DNA from 3 places in the uncultured Nisaea sp. genome. Region 1 is predicted to be linked to each of the others. Evidence: predicted binding sites of a transcription regulator. Region 1 holds the regulator's gene; each other region holds the start of a gene.
The links. The regulator PhoB, encoded in region 1, activates phosphate uptake and scavenging genes when phosphate is short. The targets are predictions, from matches to a motif close to TNTCATAAAACTGTCA.
Positions count from the first base shown of each region.

Region 2: a site for PhoB is predicted at 2,375-2,390, ahead of phnF (phosphonate metabolism transcriptional regulator PhnF). Genes of this name have one in related genera too.
Region 3: a site for PhoB is predicted at 5,777-5,792, ahead of AAC126_RS07600 (HAD family phosphatase). Genes of this name have one in related genera too.

Region 1 is NZ_CAXBDC010000055.1:6,486-14,477, reverse strand. Features, by position in the region: gene AAC126_RS13205 (DUF2244 domain-containing protein) at 1-65, opposite strand, end outside; gene nth (endonuclease III) at 197-838, shown strand; gene AAC126_RS13195 (hypothetical protein) at 845-1,327, opposite strand; gene AAC126_RS13190 (polymer-forming cytoskeletal protein) at 1,332-1,787, opposite strand; gene AAC126_RS13185 (EI24 domain-containing protein) at 2,018-2,701, opposite strand; gene AAC126_RS13180 (adenosine kinase) at 2,936-3,928, shown strand; gene AAC126_RS13175 (AmpG family muropeptide MFS transporter) at 3,933-5,243, shown strand; gene phoB (phosphate regulon transcriptional regulator PhoB) at 5,254-5,961, opposite strand; gene phoU (phosphate signaling complex protein PhoU) at 5,990-6,703, opposite strand; gene pstB (phosphate ABC transporter ATP-binding protein PstB) at 6,727-7,473, opposite strand; gene pstA (phosphate ABC transporter permease PstA) at 7,562-7,992, opposite strand, start outside.
Region 2 is NZ_CAXBDC010000079.1:3,390-11,381, forward strand. Features, by position in the region: gene AAC126_RS16085 (thiamine pyrophosphate-binding protein) at 1-833, opposite strand, end outside; gene AAC126_RS16090 (hypothetical protein) at 811-1,602, opposite strand; gene phnF (phosphonate metabolism transcriptional regulator PhnF) at 1,638-2,357, opposite strand; gene phnG (phosphonate C-P lyase system protein PhnG) at 2,490-2,951, shown strand; gene phnH (phosphonate C-P lyase system protein PhnH) at 2,955-3,569, shown strand; gene AAC126_RS16110 (carbon-phosphorus lyase complex subunit PhnI) at 3,574-4,692, shown strand; gene AAC126_RS16115 (alpha-D-ribose 1-methylphosphonate 5-phosphate C-P-lyase PhnJ) at 4,709-5,650, shown strand; gene phnK (phosphonate C-P lyase system protein PhnK) at 5,647-6,435, shown strand; gene phnL (phosphonate C-P lyase system protein PhnL) at 6,435-7,151, shown strand; gene AAC126_RS16130 (alpha-D-ribose 1-methylphosphonate 5-triphosphate diphosphatase) at 7,148-7,992, shown strand, end outside.
Region 3 is NZ_CAXBDC010000024.1:30,833-38,824, reverse strand. Features, by position in the region: gene AAC126_RS07635 (Rieske 2Fe-2S domain-containing protein) at 1-67, shown strand, start outside; gene AAC126_RS07630 (hypothetical protein) at 64-825, shown strand; gene AAC126_RS07625 (hypothetical protein) at 825-1,097, shown strand; gene ppk2 (polyphosphate kinase 2) at 1,180-1,971, shown strand; gene AAC126_RS07615 (acetyl-CoA C-acyltransferase) at 2,073-3,254, shown strand; gene AAC126_RS07610 (acyl-CoA dehydrogenase family protein) at 3,267-4,466, shown strand; gene AAC126_RS07605 (acyl-CoA dehydrogenase family protein) at 4,479-5,621, shown strand; gene AAC126_RS07600 (HAD family phosphatase) at 5,877-6,539, shown strand; gene AAC126_RS07595 (GIY-YIG nuclease family protein) at 6,731-7,015, shown strand; gene AAC126_RS07590 (tetratricopeptide repeat protein) at 7,211-7,669, opposite strand; gene AAC126_RS07585 (S-methyl-5'-thioadenosine phosphorylase) at 7,718-7,992, opposite strand, start outside.

The DNA.
Region 1 (7,992 bases):
TAGAGAATGGCATCGAAGAGTGCGTCGTCGGGTCTTGTTTCACCCCTGTTTTCAGCGTGTGTCACCGCCTGTGTCCGGACTTGTTGCATGGTATTTCATCAAGGCTCTACCCTGTGGCGGGCGCAGGGCAAAGACAACCTGAAAACAGGACGCGCCTGAAAGCAAGCGAGAGAGTGCGGGTGTTATGGCTAAACGGATGACCAATGCGGCGGTGGACGAGTTTTTCCAGCGGTTGAGTGATCGCGAGCCGGAGCCGAAAGGCGAGCTGAATTACGTCAATCCCTACACGCTGCTGGTCGCCGTTGTGCTTTCCGCGCAGGCCACCGATATCGGCGTGAACAAAGCGACGGGTCCCTTGTTCAAGGTCGCGGATACACCCGAGAAAATGGTCGCTCTCGGGCTTGAGCGGGTGCGCGACTATATAAAGACGATCGGGCTGTTCAATTCGAAGGCCAAGAACGTCATCGCGCTCTCGGAGATCCTGATCCGGGAGCATGGCAGCATCGTGCCGCAGGACCGGGACGAGCTGGAAAAACTTCCGGGTGTTGGCCGGAAGACCGCGAATGTGGTTCTCAATATGGCGTTCGGCCAACCGACCATCGCCGTCGATACGCACCTTTTCCGCGTTGCCAACCGCACGGGCATGGCCGCGGGCAAAACCCCGCTTGCGGTGGAACTCGCCCTGGAAAAGCGGATACCCGGGAAATGGATGCTGCATGCGCATCACTGGCTGATCCTGCACGGACGCTATATCTGCAAGGCACGCAAGCCGGTTTGCCCGGTATGTCCGGTTTCGGATCTGTGCAATTTCAAGGAAAAGACGCTGGAGCCTGCCTGATCTGGCTCAGCTTTGTGCCGCGCGCGAGATGCCCCGCCGCAACAGACTGACAAAGCACTCGTCCCGCACCAGCTCGCCGTTACGCCGTGGCCGGAACTCGTAATAGGTCACGGCAAGATCGTGATTGAGCTCATAGAGAAACAGGTCAAGCACACAGGCATCCGTGCGGTATTGCCAGACCACAGCGGACATGTCGTTCCGGATGAAGGCCGGCTTGCCGAGAATGGCCGAAAGATCGTGCAGCCCAAGATCGAGCAACCGGCCCGGATCGCGTTCTTCCGGGCTGAAGGCAGGCGGGCTTGGCGGGACGGGGAGGCTGGCGACCGATGCGGGGTCCTTCTGCCCGGTCTGGCCGGTGGCCGGTGCTATCGATTTCCCCACGGTAACAGGCTGCTGAACCCGTCCGGTACTCGCCGTTTTCTGTACGGCGGCGCCGCAAGCCGAAAGAGTGAAGGCGATCAGGAGAAAAACAAAAAAACGCACCGGCACTGACTTACTCCGACGTCTCCGGCACACTCGCGGTGTCGTCCTTGAAGACTGCGATGTCGCCGTCGATCTGGCCGCCAAGCTCGACTTCGAGCTGACCGAACCGCACGGAACCGGTGATACGGCCGCTGCTGCGCACATGCAGGGTCTTCCGCACGACGAGCGTGCCTTCGAAGCGTCCGCCGATGATTGCCTCGTCGATCATGACCTTGCCCTTGAAATGACCGGAATCGGTGACTTCAAGATGGCGGCTGTTTTCCAGCGTCGCATCGACGGTGCCTTCGACAATGAGACTGTCGCAGGCCGTGATCTCGCCCGTCAGGGAAATCTCGGGTCCGACCGTAAGCTTCTTGCTCTCGGAACGGGGCGCGCCGCCACGCCGGCTGGACGAGCCGGGAAGATCGAGAGTCCGGCGCGGGATTTCCGGTACGAACCCGGATGAGGAAGGTTTGCTCGGTTGCATTCTGGACTCCTCGTCCGGCTTCTTGGTTGTAACCTCTTCAGAGACGGGCGCCGCCGGGTCCAAGCGTGCCTCCGAAGGATGCTGTTCATCCGTCGCGTTGTTCCCGAAAGAGGGGCTCGTGCGTGCGGTGCTGTCTGTGCCGGATTTTTTACGCCGAAACATCAGATCGTCAACTCATATAATTGCAGAAGAGACCATGGCCATCGACCTTAATACTCAAGGACTTATTATCATTTCTTCATGTCACTCCGCAAGCGCTCGAAACGATGCAGCATAAAAGCCGTCGCAATGACCGGTCCGGCGAAGTTCACAATGGGGATGGTCATGACGGCCGCGATCAGCACGCCACTGATGAAAACCGAGCCTGCCTTGCGCTTCCGTAACTCCTTGGTTTCCGCGGGTGAAAGCCGTCTCAGGGCCACCATTTCGAAGAATTCCCGGCCCAGCAAATACCCGTTCGCACTGTAAAATATGACAGGGTTAATGAACGGGACCAGCAGAAAGAATGCCAGCGCATAAATTGGCAAAAGCAGAACATTGATTAAGACAGTAATGCCGAGAAATTTAAGGCTTTCCAGAACGGTTTCGGTGAAAGGCTGGGGGCGTGCGGGACCAAGCGCCGGATAATGCTTCGTTTCCACGGCCTTGCAGACGGAGTCCAGAAACAGGCCGGAGATTATGTTGGCGGCACCGGGGAAAAACAGAACGCCCAGGATCACCACGATCAGGCTGGCGACCCAGGCCGCCGCATCATCCAGCCACCCGCCGAAAAACGAAAACCAGTCGAGGACGTACCAGACCGCTGCCCCGAGCAACAGGATCGCCATGATCGATCCGACGACACTGATGATGATCGGATTGCGGAGCCTGGGATCCGTCATCTGACCGATGGTGGCGGACAAGGCTGAAAACATGGGCGCTCTCTTCTTCTTTCTGGCGTTGTCACCGGAACAAGTGGGACCGCATGCGGCGTGGTCCAATGCATCAGGGCCGAAAAAGCATAGGAACCCTGCCCGCGCAAGAGCGGCGGCGGCATTCGGTGATCGCGGCCTTTCCATGCCGTCCCCGCTCCAGTACCTTGTCGCGCGCATGAGCGGACATGCCGTCCGCCGCCTTTCTTTTGTTCTGTATCCGGGAGCCTGCTCCAGATGGTAGCCAAGTCCATTGATGTCACATGTATCGGTAATGCGATCGTCGACGTTTTTTCCCAAGCCACTGACGATTTCCTGGCCGAAAACGGCATCGAAAAAGGGGCAATGAACCTGATCGACGCGGAGCGCGCCGAGTTGCTCTACAGCAAGATGGGCCCCGGCATGGAAATGTCCGGAGGATCCGCCGGCAACACAGCGGCCGGGCTCGCCTCTCTCGGCAGCAAGGCCGGTTATATTGGCAAGGTGCAGGACGACGTTCTTGGCAAGGTCTTCCGGCATGACATCACGGCGGTTGGTGTGCGCTTCGAGACGGCGCCGACCCTGGATGGCCCGCCGACGGCCCGGTCCCTGATCATGGTGACGGCGGATGCCCAGCGCAGCATGAACACCTTTCTCGGCGCCTGCGTGCAGCTTGGCCCGGTGGATGTCGATCCGGACCTGATCGCGGACAGCCGCGTGGTCTATCTGGAAGGCTATCTGTTCGATCCGCCGGAAGCCAAGAAGGCCTTCATCAATGCAGCCAGGACCGCGCACGAGACCGGGGGCAAGGTATCGCTCACCCTCTCCGATCCGTTCTGTGTCGACCGCCATCGGGATGCCTTCCTCGAGCTGGTCGATCACCATGTCGATATCCTGTTCGCCAACGAGGAAGAGCTGAAGTCGCTCTACCAGACGAGCGATTTCGACGAAGCATTGCAGAAGGTGCGGGAAAACTGCGAGACGGCGGCGATCACCCGTGGCGCGCAGGGCTCCGTTGTTCTGCACAAATCGGAAGTCCATGTGATCGATGCCGAGCCGGTGGCCAAGGTCGTCGATACGACCGGCGCGGGCGATCTTTTCGCCGCCGGTTTCCTGCATGCCTATTGCCGTGACCTGGAGCCTGCCGACTGGGGCCGGGCCGGCGGTGTTGCCGCGGCGGAAATCATCTCGCATTACGGCGCCCGGCCGGAGGCCAATCTGAAAGAGCTTCTGGCGGCGCGGCTTGGCTGAGACCATGTCCAGCGTCAGGGGCTGGCTTGCGGAGACGGCGGCGCTGTATCTGAAGCGCCGCATTCTGATCGTTTTTCTGCTGGGCTTTTCCAGCGGTCTGCCCCTGCTGCTTTCCTTTTCGACCCTGAGCGCCTGGATGCGCGAGTCCGGGGTCGATCTGACGACCATCGGCCTGTTTGCCCTTGTCGGGACGCCCTACACGCTGAAATTCTTCTGGGCGCCCCTGATGGACAGTCTGAGGCTGCCGCTTCTCGGCCGTCTGTTCGGCAGACGGCGGAGCTGGCTGATCCTGACCCAGCTTGCCCTGATGCTGTCGATCATCCTGCTCGGTGGCACCGACCCGGTGAACAACCCTGGACTGATGGCGTTGATGGCCGTTGCCGTGACCTTCTTCTCGGCCAGCCAGGATATCGTGATCGACGCCTTTCGCATCGAATCCCTGCCGGAATCCGAGCAGGGCGCCGGTGCGGCGGCCTCGACCTTCGGCTATCGGATCGGGATGCTTATTGCCGGGGCGGGTGCGCTTTTCCTGGCGGACGCGATTGGCTGGTTCGTGGCTTATCTCGCCATGGCGAGCCTGATGTTGGTTGGCCTGGGCGCGGTTCTCGTGAGCCCGGAGCCGGATGCCAGCGCGGAAGCGGAAAAGCAGACACGGGAGAATGAGTCCGCCGCTGAATGGGCGCACCGGGCGATTTTCACCCCGTTCTCGGAGTTCCTGTTGCGGCGGGGCGCTCTGCTGGTCCTGGCCTTCATCCTTTTCTACAAGCTCGGGGATGCCTTCCTCGGCACGCTGACGAACCCGTTCTATATCGATCTCGGTTTCACCAAGACGGAGATCGCCCAGGTGACCAAGGTGTTCGGCCTTGTCGCTCTGCTGGTGGGGTTGTTTGCCGGCGGTGCCCTGGTGAAGCATATGGGGCTGCTGAAGGCGCTGCTGCTCTGCGGCGTGCTGCAGGCCCTGTCGAACCTGGTATTTGTCGGGCAGGCCGTGGCCGGGCACGATATCTGGATGCTGACGGTGACGATCGGGGTTGAGAACTTTACCGGCGGCATGGGAACGGCCGCCTTCGTCGCCTATCTTTCAAGCCTGACGAATGTCGCCTTCACAGCCACTCAATATGCCCTGCTGTCATCCTTCATGGCTTTCGGGCGCACCATCCTCAGCTCCGGCGGCGGATGGGTCACGGATCATATTGGCTGGATCGGGTTTTTCATCGCTTCGACGGCGATTGCGGTACCCGGCCTGATCCTGCTGCTGGTTCTGATGCGGATGTTTCCGCCGGAGCCCGTGTCCGGCGGAAAACCGATAAGCTGAGATATGGGGCTCAGGCCGGTGCGGTTGACCGGTCGAGAGCGTATCCGGCGGAACGGACCGTGCGGATCAGATCGGATTCCGCCTCGATATTGATGGCCTTGCGCAGACGGCGGATATGCACGTCGACGGTACGCGGCTCGACATAAATGTCGGGGCCCCAGACCCGGTCCAGCAGCTGCTCCCGGGAGAACACCCGGCCCGGATGCTCCAGAAAATAGCGCAGCAGCCGGAATTCGGTCGGGCCGAGATGAATTTCCCGGCTGTTCCGGCGCACCTTGTGGGAGGCCAGATCCATTTCGAGATCTTCGAATTCCAGGGTTTCGGCGTCGCTCGCCGGGCGCGTCCGGCGCAGCACGGCGCGGATCCGGGCGATCAGCTCGCTCGGGCTGAAGGGCTTGGTGATGTAATCGTCAGCACCCGCATTCAGGCCACGGATCCGGTCACCCTCGTCGCCGCGCGCTGTCAGCATGATTACCGGCACGGCTTTGGTTTCGGGTGTGCGGCGCAATCTGCGGCAGACCTCGACGCCGGAGAGAAGCGGTAACATCCAGTCCAGCAGGATCAGGTCGGGGCTTTTTTCCATGGCCAGCAGCATGGCTTCCTCGCCATCGCCGGCTTCCAGGACTTCGAATCCTTCCCGCTCAAGATTGTAGCGCAGCAGAGTGACGATGGGGGCTTCGTCCTCCACGATCAGGATTTTGGGGTGCATCATGTTCATAGGACACTAACTCTCGATATGAACGCTCTCATTCAGGCATCGTCACGACATAGCTGGCATCCTCGCCCTTGGGGCGGTCGGCCTGCATTTTCGTGCCTTTGATCTGGAAATGCACGGTCTCGGCGATGTTGGTCGCGTGATCGCCCATGCGTTCCAGATTCTTCGCGATGAACAGAAGATGAGTGGACGCGGAGATATTCCGCGGATCTTCCATCATGTAGGTCAGCAGTTCTCGGAACAGGCTGGTATAGAGCTCGTCGATATCCTCATCCCGGTGCCAGGCGGCAATTGCGAGATCAAGATTGTCGTCCGCGTAGGCATCCAGCACATCCTTGATCAGGGACTGGACCAGGCTGCCGATGCGCACGATGCCATTGGCCGGCGGGATCTCGGGCAGGCTGCTGAGAACAATGGCCCGTTTGCCGATATTCGCGGCGTAATCGCCGATGCGCTCAAGGTCGCTGACGATCTTCAGGCTGGCCACGACCGTGCGCAGATCGCCCCCGAGCGGCTGACGCAATGCCAGCAGCCGAAGGCTCATGGCCTCGATCTCGGTTTCCAGATGGTCGATCGGAGCGTCGGCTTCGCGGACCCGCTGGGCGAGCGCCTGGTCACGCCGGTGTACGGCTCGCACGGCGGCTTCACACTGGCTTTCGACAAGGCCGCCCATCTGGGCGATCTTGGCCTTGAGGGCCTCGAGATCCTCGTCGAAAGAGCTGACTATGTGGTCGTTTGCACCCATTAAACTATGATCCGTGAACGCGCTTAACCAAACCGGCCGGTGATGTATCCCTGCGTGCGGGAGTCGTTCGGGTTGGTGAAAATCTGCTCGGTATCGCCAACCTCGACCAGCTCTCCCAGGTGGAAGAAGGCGGTGCGCTGGGAAACCCGGGCTGCCTGCTGCATGGAGTGGGTCACGATGACGATGGTGTAGTTCTCGCGCAACTCATCAATCAGCTCTTCGATCTTCGCGGTGGCGATCGGATCGAGGGCCGAGCAGGGCTCGTCCATCAGGATCACTTCCGGATTGACCGCGATGGCGCGGGCAATGCAGAGGCGCTGCTGCTGGCCGCCGGAAAGGCCGGTGCCGGGCTCCAGCAGGCGATCCTTGACTTCACCGAACAGGCCCGCCTTGGTCAGGCTGGTCTCGACGATCTCGTCGACATCGGCCTTGCTCTGGGCCGTGCCGTGAATGCGCGGGCCGTAGGCGATATTGTCGTAGATCGACTTCGGGAACGGGTTCGGCTTCTGGAACACCATGCCGACGCGGGCACGGAGCTGTACCGGATCGAGCGAGGAGTCGTAGATATCGTCGTCGTCCAGCGTGATCTTGCCTTCGACGCGGCAGATGTCGATGACATCGTTCATCCGGTTCAGGCAGCGCAGGAAGGTGGACTTGCCGCAGCCGGACGGGCCGATCAGCGCCGTAACTTCGTTCGGCTTGATGTCCAGATCGACATCCATCAGGGCCTGCTTCTCTCCGTAGAAGACCTTGACCTTGTCGCCCTTCATTTTCGGCGTCACGTTCGGGGACGTCGCTGTCGACGCCGGGGAGGTGTCGGACTTAGCCATCTTTTTTTTCTCGCTCATGGAATTACCTCTACCAGCGCCGTTCGAACTTCTTGCGGAGCATGACGGCCACAATGTTCATGAAAATCAGAAAAGCAAGCAGCACCATGATCGCGGCGGAGGTCCGTTCGACGAAGGCGCGCTCGGGGCTGTCCGCCCAGAGATAGATCTGCACCGGCAGTACGGTCGCCGGATCGGTGAAGCCGCCGGGTACGTCGACGATAAAGGCGATCATGCCGATCATCAGCAGCGGTGCGGTCTCACCGAGGGCCTGGGCCATGCCGATGATCGTGCCGGTCAGAATGCCGGGCATGGCCAGCGGCAACACATGATGGGTCACGACCTGCAGCGGCGAGGCACCGAGCCCGAGGGCGGCCTCGCGGATCGAGGGCGGCACGGCTTTCAGGGCGGAGCGGGCGGCGATGATGATGGTCGGCAATGTCATCAGTGCCAGCACCATGC
Region 2 (7,992 bases), on a different contig from region 1:
TCGCTGTCCTGAATACGGGCAGCGAGAGACGGGTCGATGCCGATCCCGACATGGCCGACATAATTCGGATGCCGGTTGTCGAAATAATCCTGACAGCGGAAGGACGCACCGACCGGAACGCCATTGGCGACCGCGAATTGTTCGATCCGCTCGCACGCCTGACGATCCCAGCCGCCGCCGCCGACGATCATGATCGGCCGCTCTGCCTTGTCCAGCATGGAGCGGAAATCGGCCATCTGCTGCTGGCCCGGATGCGGCTCGACCGGCACATAGGGCGCGATACCGGCCACATCGGCATAATCCATCAGCATGTCTTCGGGCAGCGCCAGAACCACGGGGCCCGGACGGCCTGAGACAGCCGTGTGGAATGCCCGGCTGATATATTCCGGAATGCGCGCCGCATCGTCGATCTGCGCGACCCATTTCGCCATCTGTCCGAACATCCGGCGATAGTCGATTTCCTGAAACGCCTCGCGCTCCACCATCCAGCGCGCGACCTGGCCAACCAGAAGCACCATCGGCGTCGAATCCTGAAACGCGACATGTACGCCAGCACTGGCATTGGTCGCACCCGGACCGCGGGTCACCATGCAGACGCCGGGGCGACCAGTCAGTTTGCCGTAAGCATCCGCCATCATGGCCGCGCCGCCTTCCTGGCGGCACATCACGGTACGGATACCGTTACGCTCCTGCAGGCCGTCGATGACGGCGAGATAGCTCTCACCGGGCACGCCGAAGACGAGGTCTACCCCCTCCTCAACCAGCGCATCGACAAGAATATGACCACCGAGACGGCCATGGCCGGCACTGTTACTTGAGGGAGAGGAGCTCATCTACATAACTCTTATATCGTTGAGATTTAGGTTTACGGCGATCGGCTTCGTTCAGATAACGGATTGAACTTTTGCCTTTGATTTCTTTTGGCAGCAGCAGCACGCGGATGAACCGGGTGCATTCCTGCGTGCAGGCTTCCGCCCAGACGGTCTGGGCGCCGGGTTCAAACCAGGCGTCGCCCGGTTGGTAATCCTTGGAAAGCTTGTCCGTCGAAAGGGTGAGCTTGCCATTACGGATGCAGCGAATGCCCGGTCCCAAATGGCTATGCGGAACGGCAGTGCCGCCCGTCGGGAACAATACGCTGTCGCAGCGGATCAGCCAGTCATCGAGATTCTCCACGGTGGGAACCTCGTTCGACTCGACAATCTCGCTGCGGATGCCCTCACCCAGATCCAGTTGCGGCTCGGCCGTGACCTCGTCCAGCTCCCAGCGCCAGAGTTCGCCGCCTTCGGCCCCGGCCCGTATGGTCATGCCGGACCGCATGAACCGGGCTTCGTCCGGTTGCAGTACCGAGCCGCCCTCGAAACTCAGATTACCGGTATTGCAATAAACAATCCGGCATCCGTCAGGCAGATGTTTTGAGGCAGCATGTGGAGAAAACACGTCTTTAACAAGACGCAGAACGTAGGTGGATGTCGCCATCGATCCTATCGGCGGGATTGTTTCCCGCCTCCCTTTTGTCGTCCCGCTTTGCGCAGGTTGAATTGCTGATAATACCTCGCGCGACGCGCCATAGCAGGTCAAGGATCGCTTTGCGATCAGTTTCATTCGAATCTGCGACGAACACTGGTTTCCGAAGGCGTTCAGCTCTCGAATACAAGCTGGAAACGGTCAGCGGCGTACCGGGCGAAACCATATTCAATGGGCATCCCTGTCTGGTCCACATTGATGGACTCGATCACCAGCACCGGCCGGTTGCGCGGTTGCTGCAGGTGGTCGGCATCCGCCGCATCCGGCATCCGGGCGGTCACACGGGTTTCCCGGCGGGTGTATTCGCCATAGCCAAAATGCGTCAGAACCTTCGTGATTGAATCCAGCTCCTCGTGCAATGCCGCGAATCCCGGAACTTTCGCTGCCGGGAAATAGTGACTGCCAACGGAAATCGGCCGGCCATCCACTTCACCTATGCGGTCGAGCCGGACAAGGCGGGTCCCGCGGGGTAAGCCAAGCTGTTTCAGAATGGCCGGATCGCCAACCTCCTCTGTCAGAAGCAGTGTCCGGCCGCCCGGGGTTCGCCTTTGCCGCAGGACGTTGTCGGAAAAGCGTGTTTTCTTCGCGACGAGATAGTCCAGCACATGTTCCTGAACAAAGCTCCCTCGCCCCTGCTCCACCCGGATGACACCGGCCTCCGCAAGTTCCGAGACCGCCCGCCGGAGCGTATGCCGGTTCACGCCATATTGCTGTGACAACTCGGCTTCGGTCGGCAGCTTGCTGCCCGGAGGATACGTGCCCGAGCGAATTGCATCGGAAATGTTGTTTGCGATCTGACGCCAAAGAGACTGGCCGCTTTTCCGTTCAATCAAGACACCCTCACCCGACGAGTCATCAAAATGTCACCGCGCCCCTGTTGCGCAGGTGCGTCGACACCCCTATAACATTGATAGATATAGACATCTAGACAAATTTGCAATTTGTCGAGAGAAAAGGACGGACCGATGGGGACACAGTCACCACAACATCAGTCACCGGCACGGAAGCGATGGATGTCGATCCTCGCCAAGGCCTCCTTCGAGGATCTGCGAAGCCTCTGGCAAAACCTGCCTGACAAACCGTCATGGACCCGTATCCGCCCGGCAGAAATCGGCATGGTCATGGTACGCGGCCGCATGGGGGGCACCGGAAACCGGTTCAATCTCGGTGAAATGACGGTGACCCGTTGTTCCGTCGGGCTGGAAAGCGGCGTTCTCGGACACGGATATGTCTCGGGCCGGAACAAGGAGCATGCGGAGATTGCTGCCGTGATCGATGCCCTGATGCAGCGCGAGGAACGCGCGGAAACAGTCGAGCACTCGATCATCAAGCCACTGGAGCTCCGCCACCAGCAGAGCCGCGATACGGCCAGCCGGAAAGCCGCGGCGACGAAAGTCGAATTCTTTACCGTGGCGCGGGAGAACTGATCGATGTCCGTGGACAATGCATTCCAAACTCTGAAGCCGGGATTTTCCGATCCGGTCAGCCAGTCCCAACTGGTGTTCCGCCGTCTGCTCGACGCCATGGCCCGCCCGGGAACCGTCGAGACGGTCAACCTAGACATTGAAGGCCCGGAAACACTGGATCTGGCTGCGACCGCCATCGCCCTGGCGCTGGTCGATTTCGAAACCCCGCTCTATCTCAGCCCCGCATTATCTAATGAGGCCGCTGAAACCTATCTGAAATTCCATTGCGGCACGCGGATCGTCACCGAAACGAAGGACGCCGCCTTCGCCATTCTGGATGGCGCGCCCGAGGATCCCGGCGCGTTCAATACGGGCACGGAAGAATATCCCGAGCTGGGCGCCACCCTGATCATCCAGGTGGAAGCACTCACCGCAAGCGGCCCTCTCACCCTGCGAGGCCCGGGCATCAAGGACAGCACCACTCTTGGCCTGCCGGACGTCCCGCTCTCCTTCTGGCAGGCACGCACGAAGCTGCAACGCTATTTCCCGCGCGGCATTGACCTTGTCTTCGTGTCCGGCGCCGAGATGGTCGCAGTGCCCCGCACCACCAACATCACCCTGCAAAGCGAAAAGGAATAGGTCCATGTATGTAGCTGTCAAAGGCGGCGACAAGGCCATCGAGAATTCGCTGCACTATCTTGCCGATATCCGGCGGGGCGACCGCCGGGTTCCGGAACTGTCCATTCAGCAGATCCGCGAACAGCTCCCGCTTGCCGTGGACCGGGTGATGACCGAAGGCTCGCTCTACGATCCCGATCTCGCCGCCCTGGCCATCAAGCAGGCGAATGGCGATATCCAGGAAGCGGTGTTCCTGCTCCGGGCCTACCGCACCACCCTGCCCCGGTTCGGCGCATCGGAAGCCATCAACACCGGTGCCATGCAGATCCGCCGGCGTATTTCCGCCACCTATAAAGACCTGCCGGGTGGCCAGATCCTCGGGCCGAGCTTCGATTACACGCACCGCCTGCTGGACTTCACGCTCGCGGCAAATGGCGAAACACCGGAAGCACCGAAATCGGACGAGCCTGTCGCCGACGGCATGCCGCGCGTGGCGGATCTTCTCGACCATGAAGGCCTGATCGAACTTGATCTGCCGGATGACGAGGATGGCCCGGTGCCCGACCTGACCCGCGAATCCACCTCCTTCCCGGCGGACCGGGCAACCCGGCTGCAGAACCTTGCACGCGGCGATGAAGGCTTTCTTCTGGCTCTCGGTTATTCCACCCAGCGCGGCTTCGGCAACAACCACCCCTTTGCCGGTGAGATCCGGATGGGCGAACTCGCGGTCTCCTTCGAGCCGGAGGAACTCGGCTTCGAGATCGAGATCGGCGAGATCACCGTCACCGAGTGCCAGATGGTGAACCAGTTCAAGGGTTCGGCGAAGGTGCCGCCGCAATTCACCCGCGGCTATGGCCTGACCTTCGGCCATTGCGAGCGCAAGGCGATGTCCATGGCGCTTGTCGACCGGGCTCTCAGGGCCAAGGAATTCGGTGAAGAGATCACCGCTCCGGCCCAGGACGAGGAATTCGTCCTCTACCACTCCGACAATGTCGAGGCGTCCGGCTTCGTGCAGCACCTGAAACTGCCGCATTACGTCGACTTCCAGGGCGAGCTCGTGACCGTGCGCGAGTTGCGTAAGGAGATCGAGGCCCGCGAGAAGGCGGAACGCACCGATGACGATGAACTGGCCGCAGCCGAGTAGGACAAGATCCATGAGCATGACGCAAGAAGCGCAACCCTGGCAGGCGCCGGAGCACGACAAGCCGGTCGAACAGGTCGAGGGCTATAATTTTGCCTATCTGGACGAGCAGACGAAGCGGATGATCCGCCGGGCGATCCTCAAGGGTGTCGCCATTCCAGGCTATCAGGTGCCGTTCGGCAGCCGGGAAATGCCACTGCCCTATGGCTGGGGCACCGGCGGCATGCAGGTGACCGCCGCCGTAATCGGCAAGGATGACACGCTGAAAGTCATCGATCAGGGCGCGGACGACACCACGAACGCCGTCAATATCCGGCGCTTCTTTGCCAAAACGGCCGGCGTGGAGACGACCGAGAAGACGGCGGAGGCAAGCCTGATCCAGACCCGGCACCGGATTCCGGAAAAGCCGCTGACCGACGACCAGATCCTGATCTATCAGGTGCCGATCCCCGAGCCGCTCCGCTGGGTCGAGCCGCGCGAGACCGAAACCCGGAAAATGCATGCGCTTGAGGAATATGGCGTCATGCATGTCAGCCTCTACGAGAGCATCGCCCGCTTCGGCCGGATCACGACCGCCTACAATTACCCGGTGCAGGTAAACGGCCGCTACATCATGGCGCCGAGCCCGATCCCGAAATTCGACAATCCGAAGATGCACCAGATGGCCGCGCTCCAGCTGTTCGGAGCCGGCCGTGAGAAGCGCATCTATGCAGTGCCTCCCTATACGGACGTGAAGAGTCTCGATTTCGAGGATCATCCCTTCACCATCCAGTCCTGGGAAGAGAACTGCGCGCTCTGCGGGGCGGAAGACAGTTATCTCGACGAGGTCATCACTGATGATGCCGGTGGCAAGATGTATGTCTGCTCCGACAGCGATTATTGCGCCGAACGACGCGACGCCGGCCATGTCGGCGATCAGGGCGAACCACAGAATCCCGCAAAGAAGGGAGCCGCCAAATGATGGCGCTGCGAGACAACGGACCTTTGCTTGAAGTCGAAGGCCTGACCCAGAAATACGGCCACCAGATAGGCTGCGAGGATGTGGATTTCTCGCTCTATCCCGGCGAGGTGCTGGGGATTGTCGGTGAATCCGGCTCCGGCAAGTCCACCCTGCTGCGTTGCGCCTCCGGGCTGATGCAACCGACCGCTGGCTCCGTCCGCTTCGACACGCGGGTCGACGGCTTGCAGGAGATTTACGCCCTGTCAGAAGCCGAACGGCGCATGCTGATGCGGACGGACTGGGGCATCATCTTCCAGAATGCCCGCGACGGGCTGCGTATGAACGTCTCCGCCGGCGCCAATGTCGGCGAGCGGCTGATGGCCGTCGGCGAGCGACATTACGGCAGTATCCGGGAGACCTCTTCGGAATGGCTGGAAAAGGTCGAGATGGATCTCGGCCGGATGGACGATCTGCCCCGGACCTTTTCCGGCGGCATGCAGCAGCGTCTGCAGATCGCCCGCAATCTCGTCACCAAACCGCGTCTGGTCTTCATGGACGAGCCAACCAGCGGACTTGATGTGTCCGTGCAGGCCCGCCTGCTCGATCTGGTACGTGGCCTCGTCCGCCAGCTTGGCATCGCCTGCATCATCGTCACCCACGATCTCGGCGTGGTCCGGCTGCTGTCGGACCGCCTGATGGTGATGCGGCGGGGACGGGTCGTCGAACAGGGCCTGACGGATCAGGTACTGGACGACCCGCAGCACGCCTATACCCAGCTTCTCGTCTCCTCGATCCTGCCGGTGTAATGACCATGAACGATAAAAACCAAGACATGATCCGCGTCGACAGCCTGATGAAGAGCTTCACGCTGCATAATCAGGGCGGCGTGACCCTTCCCGTGCTGGAAGACGTTTCCTTCACCGTCGCGCAGGGCGAATGCGTCATCCTCGCCGGGCAATCCGGCGCCGGTAAATCGACCCTGCTCCGCTCGCTCTACGCCAACTACCTGCCGCAATCGGGACAGGTATTGATCCGGCATGACGGCGCATTGATCGATCTGGTCAGCGCCGCCCCTCATGTCGTGCTCGACATCCGGGCCCGGACGCTCGGCTATGTTAGCCAGTTCCTGCGCGTTATCCCGCGCGTGGGCACGCTGGATCTCGTGGCCGATTCCCTGCTCGCACGCGGCATCAACGAAGTTGCCGCCCGCGAGAAAGCCGCGACACTGCTGACCCGCCTGCGCATCCCGGAAAGCCTCTGGTCCCTGCCGCCCGCGACCTTCTCCGGCGGCGAGCAGCAGCGCGTGAATATCGCCATGACCCTCGTGCAGGATTATCCAGTGCTGCTGCTGGATGAGCCGACGGCCTCCCTCGATGCCGAAAACAGGCAAACAGTCGTGGACCTGATCAACGAAGCGCGGCAAAACGGGTCCGCCATTGTCGGCATTTTCCACGATCAGGCCGTTCGCGAAGCGGTCGGTACCCGGACATACGAACTTCAACCTGCAAGGAGCGCGGCGTGAGTACGAGCGAGGCCCCCGATGCCATTCTGACCAATGCACGGATCATTCTGGCCGATGGTGATGTGCATGGCACCGTTACCGTCCGGAATGGCAAGATCGAGGATATTTCCGAAGGCCGCACCGCCGCGCCCGGCGCCATGGATTTCGACGGCGATTATCTGATCGCCGGTCTGGTTGAGCTGCACACCGACAATCTCGAAAAGCACCTGATCCCACGCCCGAAAGTCCATTGGCCGGTCATGTCCGCCCTCCTGGCGCACGACGCGCAGGTCACGGCGGCTGGTATCACGACGGTGCTCGACGCGGTTGCCGTCGGCGGCACCCTGCGGGACGACGCCCGGGACAAGATCCTGATGGACTCCGCCAATGCCATCCGCGAGGCGAGCGAGCATGACATGCTGCGGGCCAGCCACTTCCTGCACATGCGCTGCGAGGTCGGCAACCCGAACGCCCTCACCCTGTTCGAGCCGTTCAGGGAAGACTCTCTGGTCCGGCTGGTCTCCCTGATGGATCACACACCCGGCCAGCGCCAGTTCGTCGACCTCAGCAAGCTGAAGATCTACTACACCGGCAAGCACGCCATGAGCGATGCCGAGTTCGATGCCATGGTCGAGGAACGCAAGAAGAACCAGGTGCTGTATTCCGACAAGCACCGGCGGACCATCGCCGCTGCCTGCCGGGATATGGGCGTGGTCATAGCAAGTCATGACGATGCCACGGTGGATCATGTGGACGAGGCGCATGAGCTGGGCCTGACCATCAGCGAATTCCCGACCACGCTGGAAGCCGCCCAACATGCCCGCAAGAAAGGCCTCGCCAACATCATGGGCGGGCCGAATGT
Region 3 (7,992 bases), on a different contig from region 1:
GATCGACGCGAACGCCCTGCCGCCGGGCACGCCGGTGCCGCCCATCCAGCTGGAGCAGAGCGCATGAGCCCCCCCTCCGGAGACTTCTTCGTCGGCTACCTTAAAACCCCGCCGAAACTCGCGGCCTTCATCGCCGTCGTCACCGTGCTGCTGACCGGCCTCGGCATCGGTGGCGGCTTCGCCCTGCTGGCAGGACAGCCGGATTATGGCGATGGCGGTTTCAAGGGCGGCTACCAGGAGCATCTCGGCATCCTGCAAACCGCCCCCTACCCCATGCTGCGGTTGCCGCCCGACGAAGCGCATCCCGACGGCCAGACCATCCTGCTTTCCGACCCCGGCAAGCGCGGCGCACAACAACGGGCGGCGCAGCATGACGGCAAGATCGTCGATGTCGGCGGCGTGTTCATCACCCGCGAGGGAACACGTCTCCTGCAAGTCGGCGGCGCCGCGAAGATCCGCGATGCGGTAGATCCGGCACCCGTCGCCGGGTTCGTGCCGCCGGCGGACGTCCCGCTCGGCCCGGTGACACTGCGCGGAGAGATCGTCGATACGAAATGCTATCTCGGCGCCATGCGTCCCGGCGAAGGCAAGGTGCACCGGGCCTGCGCCAATCTCTGCCTGATGGGCGGCATCCCGCCGATGCTGGCGGTCTTTCACGAAAACGAGGCACCGACCCTGCTGCTCTTGACGGATGCGGAGGGCAACGCCTTCGATGCGGATATCCTCGATTATGTCGCGCCCTATGTGTCCGTCACGGGCGAGCTTTACCGCCGGGGCGATCTGTTGATGCTGCGGACCGACGCCAGCCGGATCGGGTTTATCTGATGCGCCCGGCGACCCTCCTCAGGCTCCTGCTCGGACTGGCTTATGCCGCCACCGCCGGTTGGCTGCTCTACGACTATTCGGACGAAGCAGCATCGCTGCTGCGCGGGCGATGGCTGAAGGAACTTTGGCCCGGTGCGGAGACGGTAATCCGGGTAAGCTGGCTTTACGACCTGAGGATCATTGCCGTGCCGCTCTATGCCGTGCTCGGCCTCTGGATTGCCGAGCGGATCTGGCAGCGGTTGTCCGCCCTCTTGCCGCGCGAACCTCACTGAACCTCCTCCTTTGTCAACGGCCGGGGCTGGCACGCGGCGGGGCGGCATGATCTAATCCGCTTCTCATCGCCCGGGAAAAACCATGCCCAAGAAAGACGACGGCCTTTCGAAGAAGGTCTATCAGCACGCGCTCTATGAGCTGCAGGTCGAGCTGTGCCATCTGCAGGCATGGCTCAAGGCCTCCGGAGAAAGTGCGATCGTGGTGTTCGAAGGCCGGGACGCCGCCGGGAAAGGTGGCGTGATCAAGCGGATCACCGAGCGGGTCAGCCCGCGCGTCTTCCGCACCGTCGCCCTGCCCGCGCCGAGCGAGCGGGAAAAGACCCAGCTCTATGCCCAGCGCTATATCCAGCACTTTCCGGCCGCCGGCGAGATCGTGCTATTCGACCGCTCCTGGTACAACCGGGCCGGGGTTGAACGGGTCATGGGTTTCACCGATCAGGCGTCGGTCGACCGGTTCCTCGAAAGCACCGTGTTTTTCGAGCGGGAGATCGCCTCGGCCGGGATCAAGCTGATCAAGTATTTCCTGCATGTCGGCAAGGACGAGCAGGAGAAGCGTTTCCTCTCCCGCATGACCGATCCTGTCAAACACTGGAAACTGAGCGGCATGGATCTCGATTCATACCGACTCTGGGACCAGTATTCGGCCGCCTATGACGACATGATCGGCGCGACGCACACCCTCGAGGCGCCCTGGTTCATCGTCGATGCCGACGACAAGAAACGGGCCCGGCTGAACTGCATTTCCCACCTGCTCAGCCAGTTCGACTATGAGAGAATTCCGTTCAAGGCACCGGACCTTCCGCCCCGCGAACATTTACCGGATCCCCCGCCGGACCGGCCACGCTACGGCACGACGATCCCGGAACCCTTCTGACCGCCACCAGTTTCGCCAAGCGAAATCGAATTTCGAAAAAACTTGTCGGCCTCCCCGGCTGTTCGATATGACATAGGAAAAGCATTTGGGAGGAATGAAGAGTGAAAGAGGCAGTCGTCCTTTCGACCGCCCGCACGGGACTGGCAAAATCCTTTCGCGGCGCCTTTAACGACACCCACGGCGCGACCATGGCCGGGCATGCGCTCGAACATGCGGTCACGCGCGCCGGTGTCGAGCCGGGCGAGATCGAGGATGTGATCCTTGGCTGCGGCCTGCCGGAAGCGGCAACGGGCAAGAATATCGCACGGCTCTCGGCGATCCGCGCCGGTCTGCCGGTTTCCGCCGGCGGCGTTACCGTCAACCGGTTCTGCTCGTCCGGCTTGCAGGCCATTGCCATGGCGGCCCAGCGCGTCATCGTCGATGGCGTGCCGGTGATGGCAGCGGGCGGCGTTGAATCCATCAGCCTGACACAAGCCAATCTGAACCAGACACGGCTGGAAGAGCCCTGGCTGATGGAGCATAAGCCCGAGCTCTATCATTCCATGATCGAGACGGCGGATCTGGTGGCCTCCCGCTACGGCATCAGCCGCGAGGCCCAGGACGCTTATTCCGTACAAAGCCAGCAGCGCACGGCGGCCGCCCAAGGCGCCGGTAAATTCGATGACGAGATCGTCCCGATCACCGTCGAGAAGCTGGTGAAGAACAAGGAAACCGGCGAGGTCAGCCGGGAGACCGTCACCCTGACAAAAGATGAATGCAACCGGCCCGGCACCACACAGGAGGGCCTCGCGGGCCTCGCTCCGGTGCGCGGCGACGGGCATTTCATCACCGCCGGCAATTCCAGCCAGCTTTCCGACGGCGCGTCCGCCTGCATCATCATGGACGGCAAGCTGGCGGAGCAGCGCGGACTTGAGCCGCTCGGCATTTTTCGCGGCCTCGCCACCGCCGGTTGCGAGCCGGACGAGATGGGCATTGGCCCGGTCTTCGCCGTACCGCGCCTGTTGGAGCGGACCGGCGTCAAGCTGGAGGATATCGGCCTTTGGGAGCTGAACGAGGCCTTCGCCTCGCAGGTTCTCTATTGCCGCGATAAACTTGGCATTCCGGACGATATACTGAACGTAAACGGCGGCTCGATCTCGATCGGCCATCCCTACGGGATGACCGGCGCGCGCATGGTCGGGCACGCCCTGATCGAAGGAAAGCGCCGCGGCGCGAAATATGTAGTGACCACGATGTGCGTCGGCGGCGGAATGGGCGTCGCCGGGCTCTTTGAAGTGGCATAAGGGAGCAGGAAAATGGACTTGAATTTCACCCCGGAGGAACAGGCGTTCCGTGAAGAGGTACGCGCCTTCCTGCAGTCCGATCTCCCGGACGATATCCGGGCCAAGATGAAGGGCGGAAAACGCCTGGTCAAAGACGATCATTTCCGCTGGCACCAGGCGCTGTCGAAGCGCGGCTGGCTGGCCACGAACTGGCCGAAGGAATATGGCGGCCCCGGCTGGACGCCCGTGCAGAAGCATATCTTCGACGAGGAATGCTATTCCGCGGGCGCCCCGCGCATCCTGCCCTTCGGCGTCAACATGGTCGCCCCGGTGATCATGAAGTTCGGCAGCCAGGAGCAGAAGGACTATTACCTGCCGCGCATCCTCGACCTGACCGACTGGTGGTGCCAGGGCTATTCCGAACCCGGCTCCGGCTCCGACCTTGCCTCCCTGCGCTGCAGCGCGAAACGCGAAGGCGATCATTATATCGTCAACGGCCAGAAGACCTGGACCACGCTCGGCCAGTATGCGGACCACATCTTCTGCCTGGTCCGCACCGATCCGGATGCGGCCAAGCCCCAGCAAGGCATCTCCTTCCTGCTGATCGACATGAAGACGCCGGGCATCACCGTCCGCCCGATCATCCTGCTCGAAGGCGAGCATGAGGTGAACGAGGTCTGGTTCGACGATGTGAAGGTGCCCGCAGAAAACATCGTTGGCGAGGAGAACAAGGGCTGGACTTACGCCAAGTATCTGCTGACCCATGAGCGCACCGGCATCGCCAATGTCGGCGCCTCCAAGGCCGGTCTGCTGCATCTGAAGGCGATCGCCCGCGACCAGATGAAGAACGGCCGCCCGCTGCTCGAGGATCCGCTGTTCCGCAATCGCCTCGCCAAGGTGGAGATCGACCTGCTGGCGCTGGAAATGACCAATCTCCGCGTACTGGCCGAAGTCCAGTCCGGCGGCGCACCGGGTCTCGAAAGCTCGATCCTGAAGATCCGGGGCACCGAAATCCGCCAGGAGATCACCGACCTCAGCCGCCGTGCCCTCGGCCCCTACGCGCTGCCGTTCCAGTCGGAAGCGCTTGACGAGGGCTTCAACGGTGAGCCTGTCGGCCCCGATTACGCGGCGCCGAAGGCCCAGCAATATTTCAACATGCGCAAGCTCAGCATCTATGGCGGATCGAACGAGATCCAGAAGAACATCATCGCCAAGGCCGGGCTCGGACTCTAAGGGATCAGGAACATGGATTTTTCGCTCAGCGAAGAGCAGCGGATGCTCAAGGACACGGTCGAGCGCCTGGTACGCGAGACCTATGATTTCGAAAAGCGGCAGAAGATTTCCGAGTCAGAGGAAGGCTTCTCCCGCGAGGTCTGGGGCCAGCTTGCCGAACTCGGCCTGCTCGGCGTGCCGTTCCCGGAAGATTTCGGCGGCCTCGGCGGCGGCGGCATCGATCTGATGATCGTCGGTGAGGCAATAGGCCAGGGCCTGGTTGTCGAGCCCTATCTCTCGACCGTGGTGCTCGGCGGCGGGCTGGTCGAACTGCTCGGCTCCGATGCCCAGAAGGAAGAGATCCTCGGTGCTGTTGTCGGCGGCGAGAAACTGCTGGCCTTCGCCCATGGCGAGCCGGACGGCCGCTACGAGACAGCCCATGTCCGGGCCACGGCCGAGAAAGTCGGCGGCGGCTGGAAGCTCACCGGACGCAAGTCCGTGGTGCTCAATGGCGGCGAGGCAGACACCCTGATCGTTTCCGCCCGCGTCAGCGGCGCCCATGACGACGAGGACGGCATCGGCCTGTTCCTGGTCGACAAGGGGGCGGCGAACATGAAGCTGCACAGCACGCCGGCTATCGACGGCACCCGTGTCGCCGAAATCGCGCTCGACGGCGTCGAGGTTGGCGCGGACGCGGTCCTCGGCACGCCGGGCGCCTGTTTCCAGGCCATCGAGGAAGTTCTCGCCCGGGCCATCATCCTGCTCTCCGGAGAAGCCGTCGGAGCCATGAACATGGCGGTCGATACAACGGTCGAATATCTGAAGACCCGCAAGCAGTTCGGCAAGGCTCTCAGCCAGTTCCAGGTGCTGCAGCACCGGGCCGTCGAGATGCGGATCGCACTTGAGGAAGCCCGTTCGCTGGCCATCCTGGCCGCTGCCCGTCTGGGCGAGCCCCGGGACGTGCGTGAGCTTGCCGTGAGTGCCGCCAAGTCCGGCATCGGCCGTCACGCCCGCTTCGTCGGCGAGCAGGCCATCCAGTTGCATGGCGGCATCGGCATGACCTGGGAAGTCCCGGTCGCGCATTATGCCAAGCGGCTGGTTATGCTCGACCACCTGTTCGGCGATACCGATCACCACCAGGAACGCTTCGCCATCCTGGCCGACGCGGCGGCCTAAGCGCTCCGCGTATCCCGATATAGGCCCGTCATCCCCCCTTCGTCGTCCCGTTCCTTCTTCGTCATCCCGTCGAAGGACGGGACCCAGGGGATGACTGGCCGTGCTCCACGATCACTGGGCCCCGGCCTGCGCCGGGGTGACGAACGGGAGCGGGATGACAGTTTTGTTTAGGTTAGCGGCAACGGCCCATCCAGCGGTGACAGCCGCACCGTAATTGCGTAAACCGGAGCTCCCTTCTTCTGACCGGATGCTCCCATGTTCTCCGCCATCATCTTCGACTGCGACGGCGTCCTCATCAATTCAGAGTCGATACTCCGGACCTACTACAGAGGCTTCCTCGCCAGGCTCGGGCTGCATTACGATCCGCACGCCTACAGCAAGCGCTTCAAGGGCAAGGCCTGGCCGCAATTCGCGGAACTGGTCGAGCAGGAATATCTGGAAACCTTCGGCAAACCGCTGCCCGCAGGCAGCTATGACGGCGTCAAGGACGGAACCTGGGCGGAGTATCAGCGCGCGCTGAAACCCACCGACGGCATCGAGGCCCTGCTGGACAGCATCACACGCCCCAAGGCCGTCGCCTCGAACAGCCACGCCGCCTCACTGGAACGCAAGCTGCGCCACACCGGCCTCTACAAGCATTTCGCTCCGCACGTGATCTCCCTTGAGGATGTCAAGAACGGCAAGCCCGCGCCCGACATGTTCCTCTTCGCCGCCGCGCAACTCGGCGCCGCCCCCGGAGAATGCCTCGTCATTGAGGATAGCGTGACGGGCGTCACCGCCGGAGCGGCGGCCGGTATAACGGTCTGGGGCTATGTCGGGGAAAGCGGCGGCGATCCGGACCTGCCCGACATGCTGCGGGAGGCCGGCGCAAGCGAGATCTTCTCCCATCACGATGCGCTCCGGCAGCGCCTCGGCTGAGCTCTTTCTGTACGGTGCGATGACGGACGAGCATGTGTTCCCTGGGTCCCCACGTGCGTGGGGATGACGGCTGGGGAGGAGAGACCTCACACAAAATTCGTCATCCTCGCGAACGCGGGGACCCAGGGATCGTAGAATCAACCCTGCGACAAACAGGCAAAAAGAACGGCTGTCCCTTCCATGTCTCAACCATGCAGCCCTTCGTCTACATCCTTGCGAGCAAGCGGAACGGGACGCTCTATACCGGAGTGACCTCGGATCTTGCCGGCAGGGTATCCCAGCACCGATCAGGCAACGTGCCCGGTTTCACCGCCCGGTACGGCGTGCGGACGCTTGTTTATTTCGAACAACACGTCTCGATGGACAGCGCGATCAGGCGTGAACGGCAGGTGAAGAAATGGCGGCGGCGCTGGAAGCTCGAGATGATCGAACGCCACAACCCGCGATGGCACGATCTCTATGCACACCTGTTTTAAAGGCTCAGTCCTTCGATCTTCCGGGTTCCCGCATGCGCGGGGATGACGGTTGAGGGAGAGCTGGTCCCCATACAAAAATCCGTCATCCCCACGCACGTGGGGACCCAGGGATCACAGGGTAATCTCTGCTGAGACATGAACGGTAAATGAAGGAGTAATCGGCGCGCGGGGCTATCGATTGAGGAAGAGTTATCCCTACCCCAACTCCATCTCAGCCATTGCGATGCGGGCATCGTGGAAGCGCGGGTTCAGGGCGAGGCATTGCTCGTAGCAGGTCCGGGCATGGTCCTTGTTGCTGGCGGCATCGAAAACCTGGCCAAGGGTGAACCACGGCTCCGGATCGGAGGGGTTGAGATAGATGGCGCGGTTCAGGGCGGTAGCGGCGGGTTCCAGCCAGCCTGCTTCGAAGCAGGTCATGCCGAGCTGGCGCTGGTGATCCGCGTCCGCCGGATCAAGCAGGGCGGCCTGGCCAACCAGCTGGGCGGCCTCGTCATGCCGGCCGTTCTGCATCGCCAGGATGCTCTTGACGTGGAGCGAGCGCGGGCTTTCCGGCTGGTCTTTCGTGACCCGCCGATAAAGGTTTTCCAGCCGTGCCGTGCCAATATTCACCACCCGCCCCACTCGGGACGAGCTGTCTTGCGAGGTTCGTTCCATGACGGAACCACCTTACCCTGCCTCGGCCGATAGCACCACCGGAGAGCGTCAGGCATCCAAAATCCGGCCCGCAACGGCGTCCAGCTTGGCGACCAGTTCCGGGTCGCGCGCGTCAGGATGCGTGATCAGGGCATATTGCAACGCATTGTCGCCGCCCTGCTCGTCCACTTCAGGCCGCTTCGCCAGCATCGGGACAACGGCCCGCACAAGGTCGCGGGCCTTTTCCGCGTTACCGGTCAGCACCTTGATGACCTGCTCGACCGTCACGCTGTCATGCTCCGGATGCCAGCAATCATAGTCGGTGACCATGGCAACGGTGGCAT